2 regions of the Amycolatopsis sp. M39 genome follow, and region 1 is predicted to be linked to the other one. Evidence: riboswitches for the same ligand, from Rfam matches in the RefSeq annotation. Region 1 holds a riboswitch; the other holds the start of a gene.
The links. Region 1 has a riboswitch for cobalamin ahead of A4R44_RS06650 (hypothetical protein). Riboswitches for the same ligand answer to the same signal wherever they lie in the genome.
Positions count from the first base shown of each region.

Region 2: another riboswitch for cobalamin. It lies ahead of A4R44_RS04615 (ABC transporter substrate-binding protein); the one in region 1 lies ahead of A4R44_RS06650 (hypothetical protein).

Region 1 is NZ_LWSF01000002.1:401,954-406,835, reverse strand. It holds gene A4R44_RS06665 (cytochrome P450) at 1-250, shown strand, start outside; gene A4R44_RS06660 (GNAT family N-acetyltransferase) at 300-1,031, opposite strand; gene A4R44_RS06655 (Gfo/Idh/MocA family protein) at 1,213-2,109, opposite strand; cobalamin riboswitch at 2,157-2,287, shown strand; gene A4R44_RS06650 (hypothetical protein) at 2,300-2,950, shown strand; gene A4R44_RS06645 (CbiQ family ECF transporter T component) at 2,937-4,016, shown strand; gene A4R44_RS06640 (ABC transporter ATP-binding protein) at 4,013-4,882, shown strand, end outside.
Region 2 is NZ_LWSF01000001.1:985,856-990,737, forward strand. It holds gene A4R44_RS04595 (flavin reductase family protein) at 1-133, shown strand, start outside; gene A4R44_RS04600 (DNA alkylation repair protein) at 268-933, shown strand; partial or broken gene A4R44_RS49995 (methyltransferase domain-containing protein) at 1,165-1,680, opposite strand; gene A4R44_RS04610 (hypothetical protein) at 1,704-2,135, opposite strand; cobalamin riboswitch at 2,437-2,556, shown strand; gene A4R44_RS04615 (ABC transporter substrate-binding protein) at 2,661-4,181, shown strand; partial or broken gene A4R44_RS04620 (trans-aconitate 2-methyltransferase) at 4,178-4,882, shown strand, end outside.

The DNA of each region.
Region 1 (4,882 bases):
CGGGGATCGGGTTTTGCTCGCCTGGGGAAGTGCCAATCGTGATGAACGACATTTCAACGACGGCGGCGTCTTCCGGCCGGAGCGCGGGCGGACGAATCCGGCTCATCTCGGATGCCCGACCCGAGTTGCGTGTCATGTCGCAGGAACTGGTTGCGGCATTGCCGGACATGCGGCTTCAAGCAGATGCCCGGCCTACGGCGTGATACGTGGGGTGCGGGAGGTGCCGGTCGAGTGGTCGACAACTGGGTAGCCGTAGCGGTCGCCGCAACGACAGTGCGTTGCGGCGACTGGTACGACGACTAGCTCAGCGACAAGTGCACACACTCACCGGCAACGCGGTACCCAGCACGGCGATACACCGTCCCGATTCCCACATCGCCTGGCGTGAGGAACGCCGTTTCCGCACCGCGTTCGTGGGCGAGGCGCGTGAGGTGCGCGGTGATCGCCGCCGCGATGCCTTGGCCGCGGTGTTCGACGGCCACGGCGATGCCGACGATTTCCGTCGCGCCGGACACGATGTCCAGTGCGATTCCGCCGCCCACAATGGTTTCGCCGCGTTCGGCTAGGACCGTCAGGTAGTCGCGGTTGCGTTCGACATCGGCGTCCGACACCTCGGGCGACTCGCCGAAAGCGACGTTCTGCACGGACCGCAGGCGACGGAATTCATCGTCGGACGACGGTTCACGCAGCTGAATGTGTTCTGGCGCATCACAATCGACGAGGTCTTCGACGCTGCAGGTCATCACCGGCACTCGCCGTTCCAGCGTGAACCCTGCGGCGACGAGAGCTGCCTCGACGTCCGGAGCGGCTTCGGTGAAGAACTCCAGCCGGGGCCGGAGGTCTCGTTGCCGGTAAGCGGAAATCAGGAGAGCGATCTCGGCGGACGAGGGCTTCGCGCCGTCGTCGGGGATGGCGTAGTTCTCCATCGGATGCGAGCTGTCCTTGGCGAAGGTCGCCAGGAACGGGCCGATTCGCTCGGCGTCGCGGCCGATCGGTGCGGTCGCGCGGACGTATGCCTGAAGGGCGGACATCTCTGGTGGAGGCCTTTCGAGAAGAAGGAATGCGCGGGCAGCACAAAACTGGCAACCCCACGCCGGGCGCGCAGGCCGAACAGCTCAGGCCAGGCGGCCGGGGTGGGCCGTGGCGGAGCACATAGGCATTCCTTCGTCCGAAACGAACTTCCCGCTCATCGTCTCAGACCGGGCAACCGAATTAACGGCTCAGCGCGGCGCGTGCTTGGTCCACGATCCGGGCCAGGTGCACGCCTCGGCGGACGTCGCAGGGATGTGTGGTCGTTCCGCACGACACCATCGCGGCGAAATCGTCCAGCAGTGCGGTGTACGCGTCGTTCGCCGTGCCGGTGCGGCCCAGCGTGCGCAAGCCGTGCTCGCCGAAGACCGAATACTCGACCACCGTCGGCTGAACCGGCAGGCGCAGGCTGAGCGTCGCGGTGCTCGTGATGCCGCCCTCGTGTTCGAGCAGCAGTTGCCACAGGTCCTCAGGGCCGCGGTGTGCGGCAAGGACGCCGGTGATCGGGCCGAGTGCGGCGTCGAGCAGGTCGAACGCGTGCGGGCCGATGTCGGCGAGCGCGCCGGCGGCCGGATCCTGTCGCCAGGCCGAGGTCGCGTACTTGCCGGCGAGCAGCGCGCCGGACAGCCACCGCACGCTGCCGCCTCGCCAACCGCCAGCGGCGGTGACGCCGTCCAGCCAATCGCGCGTCTGCTGAGCGAACCGCAGCGTCAGCATCACCAGCGAAGCGACGCCAGCCGACGTCACGGCGTCGGCGAGCCGCTCCGCCGTGGCCAGGTCGGCGGCGATCGGTTTCTCCAGGATCAGGTGTTTTCCCGCCTCCGCGGCGCGGGTCGCCAGGTCGGCCTGCACCGTCGGCGGCACGGCGAACGCGAGCGCGTCGACCTGCTCGAACAGCTCGTCCAGATCGCTGGTGGGCACGGCGTCGTAGGCCTGCGCGAGCGCGGCGGCGGCTTCTGGCCGACGGCTCCACACAGCACTGAGCACGGTCCCTGGATGATCCGCGAGCCCGGGAGCGTGCACCGTGGTGGCCCACGGTCCGGTTCCTACGAGGCCGACGCGTAGCTGGTCCTGTCCCACGCTCGGAAGTGTAGGTGTGTCCGCGGTCGCTTCCGGCGGGGCCTGCGGTGCGTTAACGTCGACAAGTTCTTCGCCACGAACGGGGGAAGCCGGTGAGAATCCGGCGCTGGCCCGCAACCGTGAGCGGCCCCGGGAGGGACCGCGAGCCGGATCGCCCGTCGTGGTCCGATCGATGCGAGGTACATCTGACATGCGGTTCGTGCACGCGCGGCACTGGGGGCGAGTCCTCGTCGGCTGTGCTCTTCTCGTCGCTACCGGTTTGGGCGGGGCGTCCTCCGCCTCCGCGACCACGCCCGGCAAGGGCGCCGACGGCTACTGCCAGGACGACAACGGCGTCACGGTGATCGTCGACTTCCAGGGGCTTGGCGGCGAAACCCTCATCCGGTGCGCGCCCGGCAAGCAGGAAAACGGCGTCACCGCGCTGCAAAACGCTGGCTTCGAACTCACCGGCGCGGGCAAATACGGCCTGGCCGTGATGTGCAAGATCGAGAGCAAGCCCGCCGACCAGACCTGCACCGGGATGCCGCCGGAGCAGGCGTCGTGGAGCTTCTGGACCGCCACCAACGGCGGCAAATGGGAGTCGGCGCAGGTCGGCGCGCAGAGCTGGAAGCCGCCTGCCGGAGCGTTCGAGGGCTGGTCGTTCGCGATCGGCAAGTCCTACACCGAGTATCCGCCGCCGCGCACCGAGCCGGTGCGCAAGGCCAACGCGCCCGCCGCGGCCCCGGCGTCCACTTCGGACAGCGGGTTCCCGTGGGGCCTGGTGATCGGCATCGTGGTCGTCGTGCTGCTCGTGGTGGCCGGGACGGTCGTCGCGGTGCGCCGCAGGCGTGCTGCGGAGTAGTCCGCGAGCGCTCCATCCCGGCGCGTGGTGGGTGTGGGCGCTCGCGCTCGCCGTCGCCGCGAGCCGGACCACGAACCCGGTTCTGCTCGCTTTGGTGATCGCGGTGGCCGGGTTCGTCGTGGTGCTCCGCCGCGGCGACGCGCCGTGGGCGCTGGCGTTCCGGATGTATGCCTGGATCGCCGCGGTGATCCTGCTGTCGCGCGTGCTGTTCCGGATCCTGATCGGCGGCGAGGACGGCGGCCACATCCTGTTCACGCTGCCGGCCATCCCGCTCCCGAGCGTCGCGGCCGGCATCCAGCTCCTCGGCCCCACCTCGGCCGAGGAACTGCTCGGCGGGCTGTACGACGGGCTCCGGCTGGCCACGATCGTGCTCTGCGTCGGTGCCGCGAACGCGCTGGCGAACCCGAAACGCCTGCTCAAGGCTGTGCCCGGGGCGCTCTATGAGGTGGGGACGGCAGTCACTGTCGCGCTGTCCGTGGCCCCGCAGTTGGTCGAGAGCGTGCAGCGGGTGCGTCGCGCGCGTCGACTGCGCTCCGGGAAGACGCGCGGCCTGCGGTTCGTGAAGGGGATTTTCGTGCCGGTGCTCGCCGACGCTATGGACCGGTCGCTGCAACTCGCCGCGGCCATGGATTCCCGAGGCTACGGGCGGCGCAACTACCTCTCTCCGCGCGTCCGGATGCTGATCGCGACCTGCGTGCTGGCCGGTTTGGTCGGCGTCGCGGTGGGGGTTTACGGAGTGCTCGACGGGTCCGCGTCGTGGCTCGGCGTGCCGATGCTCGTCGCCGGTCTGGTGCTGGCCGCCGCCGGATTCGTGCTGGGCGGGCGGCAGATCCGCCGCACGACCTACCGGCCTGACCCGTGGCGGCTGCCGGAAACGCTGGTCGCGCTGTGCGGCGTCGCGACCGCGGTGCTCGTGCTGCTCGCCGACCCGGTTTCGCTCACCACCCCGGCCAGCCCGCTGACCTGGCCGGAGCTGCCGTTGCTGCCGGCCGTCGCGGTGCTGATCAGCGTGCTGCCCGCTTGGTTCGCGCCGCGTCCGGCGCTGGTGTCGGAGGTCGCCCGATGATCGAGTTTTCACACGTCAGCGTCACCTACGACGGGGCTGACCAGCCGGTGCTCCGGGATGTCGACCTCACGATCGAGGAGGGCGAACTCTGCCTCGTCGCCGGACGCACCGGAGTCGGCAAGTCGACCTTGCTCGGTGCGATCAACGGTCTCGTCCCGCATTTCAGCGGCGGCACCCTGACCGGGCGCGTCAAGGTCGACGGGCTCGACACCGCGACGCATCCGCCGCGTGAACTGGCGTCGGTCGTCGGCGTGGTCGGGCAGGATCCGCTGGCCGGATTCGTCACCGACACCGTCGAGGAAGAACTGGCGTACGCGATGGAGCAGCTCGCCGTCGCGCCGGACGTGATGCGCAAACGCGTCGAGGAAACCCTTGATCTGCTGGGCATCGCCGAACTTCGCGACCGTCCACTTCGGACGCTATCCGGCGGGCAGCAGCAACGCGTCGCGATCGGCGCGGTGCTCACGGCGCACCCGAGCGTGCTGGTGCTGGACGAACCGACGTCAGCGCTCGACCCGACCGCGGCCGAGGAGGTACTGGCCGCGATCACGCGCCTGGTGCACGACCTTGGCACGACGGTCGTCGTCGCCGAGCACCGGATGGAACGCGTCGCGCAGTACGCCGACCGCCTGCTCTACCTGCCCGGCGGCGGCACCGTCGTGTCCGGCCAGCCAGCGGAGGTTTTCGCCGAGACCGATGTCGCCCCGCCGATCGTGGAGCTGGGCCGACTCGCGGGCTGGTCGCCGCTACCGCTGTCGGTCCGCGACGCGCGCCGGCTCGCCCGTCCGCTCCGGGAACGCCTGGCCGAGCGCCGCCCTGCCGAGACCGTGAAAAGCTCTGGCGAAGCAGTCCTCAAGGCGAAGGGG
Region 2 (4,882 bases), on a different contig from region 1:
CCAGGACGTGTACCAGCCGGTGGGCCGCATGGGCGGCGCGACGTTCACCCGGGTGGACAACTGGGTGCGGGTGCCGATTCCCGCTCCGGAGGAGTTCCTCGCCGATGCTCGGCATCCCGACTGGCGTACTTGACCCCGCTGACCGTCGGTGCGGGGAACCCTGCGGGAATCAGATTCCCGCAGGGTTCCCCGCACGACCGAAAAGCTGGCTGAGCCACCTCGAACCCGTATGCTCGGCGCTGTCCGCACCTGAGCAGGGAGGTTCCTGTGGCCGAAGCAACCCTCTCCGGGGTCCTCGACCGGCTCGCCGAGCTTCACGACCCCAAAATCCGGGCGGTCAACGAGAACCACGGCGACGACCACAGCGTCAACCTCGCCAAGCTCCGCGCCCTCGCGAAAGAACTCAAAGCCCAACCCGTCCTGGCCGGCGAACTCTGGCGGACCGGCGACAGCAACGCCCGCCTTCTCGCGCTCCTCCTCGCCCGGCCGAAGCAGTTCGACCGGGACGACCTCGACCGGATGCTGCGCGAGGCGGGCACCCCCAAGGTCCACGACTGGCTCCTCGCGAACATCGTCAGGAAAAGCCGCCACGCCGAGGACCTCCGCGCGGCCTGGCTCGAAGACCCCGACCCGGTGGTGGCGAGCGCGGGCTGGGCGCTCGCCGCGGACCGCGTCGCCAAGAAGCCCGGCGGGCTCGACCTCGACCGGCTTCTCGACGTCATCGAAGCCGAGATGAAAGCCGCCCCGGAGCGGTTGCAGTGGGCGATGAACCACTGCCTCGCCCAGATCGGCATCGAAAACCCCGGCCTGCGCGCCCGTGCGATCGGCATCGGCGAGCGGCTGGGCGTGCTCAAGGACTATCCGACGCCGCCGAACTGCACCTCGCCGTACGCGCCGGTGTGGATCGCGGAGATGGTCAAGCGGCGGGCTTGACGAAAACCCCGACGAACACCATGCTCGCGGCCAGAAACGGCCCCGCGGCGAGCGTCGCCAGCCACTCGTCCCCGGCGGCCCGCTCCAGCTGGCCCGCTCGCACCGCGCGCTCGGTGTTCCGATCTTGTCCGCGGTCCCGAAATCGCGGAACACCGGCGCCTCGACCGAAACGTCGAGCACCTCGAACCCCGCGCCCGCCGCGAACCGCGCCAGGGAACGGCCGGCAGTCGCGTTCCGGACCATCGTCGAGCACACGAACCGGTTGAACGCGCGGTTCGTCGAGCGCTCCCCGGGATCGACCACCAGACTGTCCCAGTCCGGTTCGGCCACGCACGCCGGCCCGCCCGGTCGCAGGACCCGGCGCGGTTCGGCGAAAACCGCGGCGGGATCGGCGACGTGCTGCACCATCCGGTCCGTCCGCGCCCGGTCCGCGCCGGCGTCCTCCAGCGGCAGCGCTTGCGCATCGGCCAGCCGGACCGAAACCTGCGGCACGGAAGAGACCCGCCGCCCTGCCTCCTCGACCATCCCCGGCTCGGTGTCGACTCCGGCGACCCAACCCGCGGCACCCACCGCTTCGGCCATCGCGGGCAGGTCGGTGCCGGGACCGCAGCCGACATCCGGCACGGTCAGGCCGGGCCGCAGATCCAGCCCGGCCAGCACGTGCCGTTTGTAGTCGCGCCCGGCTTCGGCCACGCGAGCGTAATAGTCGACTTTGCCCGGTCGCGGAACTCCGAAAGTCTCGGCCATGTCTTCGAATGAACCAGAAAGGCTCAGCTCTCGGCGAGCGCGATGAAGCTGGTCCAGTCCGGATCGGGCAAGCCGAGCCGCGCACCGGCTTCGGCGAGGGCGGAAGCCGCGGAATCGAGGAACCAGGACGCGGTCAGCACCATCTTCGCCGCGGCAGCGGGATCGCGGCGGACGCCTTCGGGAGTGAGGTCCTGCGCCTTGAGCGTATGGACGGCGGAGTCGAGCAGCCGGGCGACCAGGCTGTACGCGTTCGCCGCTTCGGTGGTGCGCGTCAGCGCCCGGAACCGCGGGCGGGCGGCTTCGACGAGATCGGCGACCAGCAGGGAGCGCAGCCGCGGCCCTGTGCTCGCCCAGCCATCCGGACAGCCGCTGGTACCGCTCGAACCGGCTGCGCAGGGCGGTGATCTCGGCTGGCTCGGATCCGCCTTCCCCCTTCCATGAAGGGTCGCGACCACCGCAGATCGACGCAGCCGAGCGCACCGTGCGCGGGATCGAGCCGGTCGGGCGCCGGACTGTCCGGCCATCGGGCGCCCAGCAGCTCCAAGGCGTTGGAATCGCCGCCGACTCCCGAGTTCGAAGCACCGAGCGGTAGCGCTCGTGCTCGCGGTGAACGCGCGCCACCCGCACGTATCCGGCCAGTTCCGGCGGCGACGGTCCGTCGCTCACCCTCCGGTGCCCCTTTCGTCCGGTCCCCCGGGAAATGCTGCTCGGCCGGGACCCGCGAGGTGAGATTTCGCACGAACCGCGCGGAAGGTGACCGCACCGCCTAGGGTGTGGCGCACGTGGAGGGAAGACCGGTGCGATTCCGGAGCTGCCCCGCAACTGTGAGGCTCGCCGAGCCGAAGCCAGATACCTCCGCGGGATCCACTGATCGGCCGGCGCCACGCGGATTTGGCCAGGCCGGGGAGCCGCCGCGGCACGCGGGCGGCGCTTCGTCCTGTTCTCCTCCTTCCGGCGCCGGCCCGGCGCGAGGGAGTCTCATGACCGGATCCGCAGGGCTGAGCAGGCGCGGGTTCCTGCTGGGCGCCACGGGCGTGCTGGCGGCCGGGTGCGGCGGCCGGCAAGCAGGCGGCGGCACCGGGATCGACACGTTTTCCGCTGTGCTCAAAGGGTCCGGCACCGACGAACGGCTCGATCCGGGCACCAGTCACCTGTTCATCGACGAGGCGCGGCTGAAAGCCCTGTACGACGGGCTGTTCGAGGTCGACGACACGATGCGGCCGGTGCCGCGGCTCGCCCGCGCCGCCGAGCCGAACGCCGACGGCACCCGCTGGCGGCTCTCGCTGCGCGACGCGCGCTGGCACGACGGCGCGAAGTTCACCTCCGCCGACGTGCTGTACACGCTGTCGCGGGTGCTCGGCCCGCCTGGCCCGCAGCCGTTCATCGCCGCCGCGACGCTGGACCTGGTCGACCTTTCGCAGTCGCGCGAGGTGGACGATCAGACGGTGGAGATCGCGCTCAAGCAACCGTCGTTCGAGTTCTTGACCGCGCTTTCCGCCTACGGCACCAGAATCGTCCGCAACGGCACGAAGGACTTCAAGCATCCGATCGGCACCGGTCCGTTCCGCTTCGAGTCGTTCCGGCCCGGTCGCGAGATGGCGGCGACCGCGTACGACGATTACTGGGACGGTGCGCCGAAGATCCGCCGGTTGCGCGTCCTCAGCGCGGAGAACGACGCCCGCCCGGCCGCGGTGCGCAGCGGTCAGGCCGATTTCGCCGACGACCTGACCCCGGCCGCGGCGAAAACGCTGCGCGCGGCGGACGGGATCGACGTGCGTTCCGCGGCGCACAGCGGCATCTACTACTTCGCGATGAAAACCGACCGGCCGCCCTTCGACAACCCGGACGTCCGGCGGGCGATGATGCGGATGGTCGATCGCGAGGAACTGGTGAAGGTCGCGTTGCAGGGCGAGGGCGAGGTCGCGAACGACGTGTTCGGGAAAGGCTTCGAGTACTACGCCGACCTTCCCCCGCACACTTACGATCCGGACGAGGCGAAAGCGCTGCTGCGCGAAGCCGGCGCGCAGAACCTGGCCTTCGAGCTGTTCACCGCGCCGGCCGCGGCCGGATTCGTGGAGGCGGCGAATCTCTTCGCCGAACAAGCCAAACGCAGCGGAGTGACGGTCAAGGTCCGGGTCGGCTCCGGCGACACCTATTACTCCGAAGCTCTGAAGACCGGGGAGCTCACCATGGGCCAGTCCGGGCCGTTGCCGATCCCGAACCACTTCGCGTCGCGATTGCTCGGCAACGCGCCGCAGAACCGCACCAACTGGCACGATCCGGAATTCGACGCGCTGTACCGCCAGGCGCTTTCCACCGCGAAACAGCCGGACCGCGCCGCGCTCTACCGCCGGATGCACGAGATCCTCCACGACCGCGGCGGATTCGTGTTCTGGGGCAACTCGACCTGGAACAGCGCCGCCTCCGCGAAGTACCGCGGAATTCCCGCCGGAGTGCCCAATTCGCTGAACTGGGTCCGATTCGACAAGGTGACCCGATGACCGTCCTCACCGAAGACCGCGCCCGCTACTGGCTGGACCGCTGGGACCGGCAGCAGGAGTTCTACCTGCCCGACCGCGAGGAGCGGTTCGCGGTGCTCGGCGACGTGCTGGCCGAGCTGGTCCCGCGCGAAGACCCGCTGATCGTGGACCTCGGCGTGGGTCCCGGTTCGCTCGCGACCCGGCTGCTGGCCCGGTTCCCCGGCGCGCGGGTGGTCGGAGCGGACGCCGACCCGCTGCTGCTCGGACTCGCGGATCTCGCGTACGGCAGCGACCGGTTCCGCACCGTCACCACGGATCTGCGCGAGCGCGGCTGGTACGAGGCGCTCGAACTCGACCGCGCACCCGACGCGTTCGTCAGCACGACCGCACTGCACTGGATGAACCGCGCGCCGTTGCGCGACCTGCTGGCCGTGTGCGGTGAAGTCCTCGCTCCCGGCGGGGTTTTCGTCAACGGCGACCACCTCTACGAGGGCGACGCCGGACCGCGGCTCGACACCTTGACCCGCGCGCTGACGAAGCGGCGCGCGGCCCGGGCCGGAGTGGCGCGCGACGAGGATTGGGCCGCGTGGTGGCAGGCCGTCGAAGCCGCGCCCGAGCTGGCCGGTCTGGTCGCGCGGCGGGCCGGCGGGTTCGCGCACGAGGTGACCGACCGCCCGTCCGTGCAAGATTACCTGGCTTTCCTGCGCGAGGCCGGATTCGCC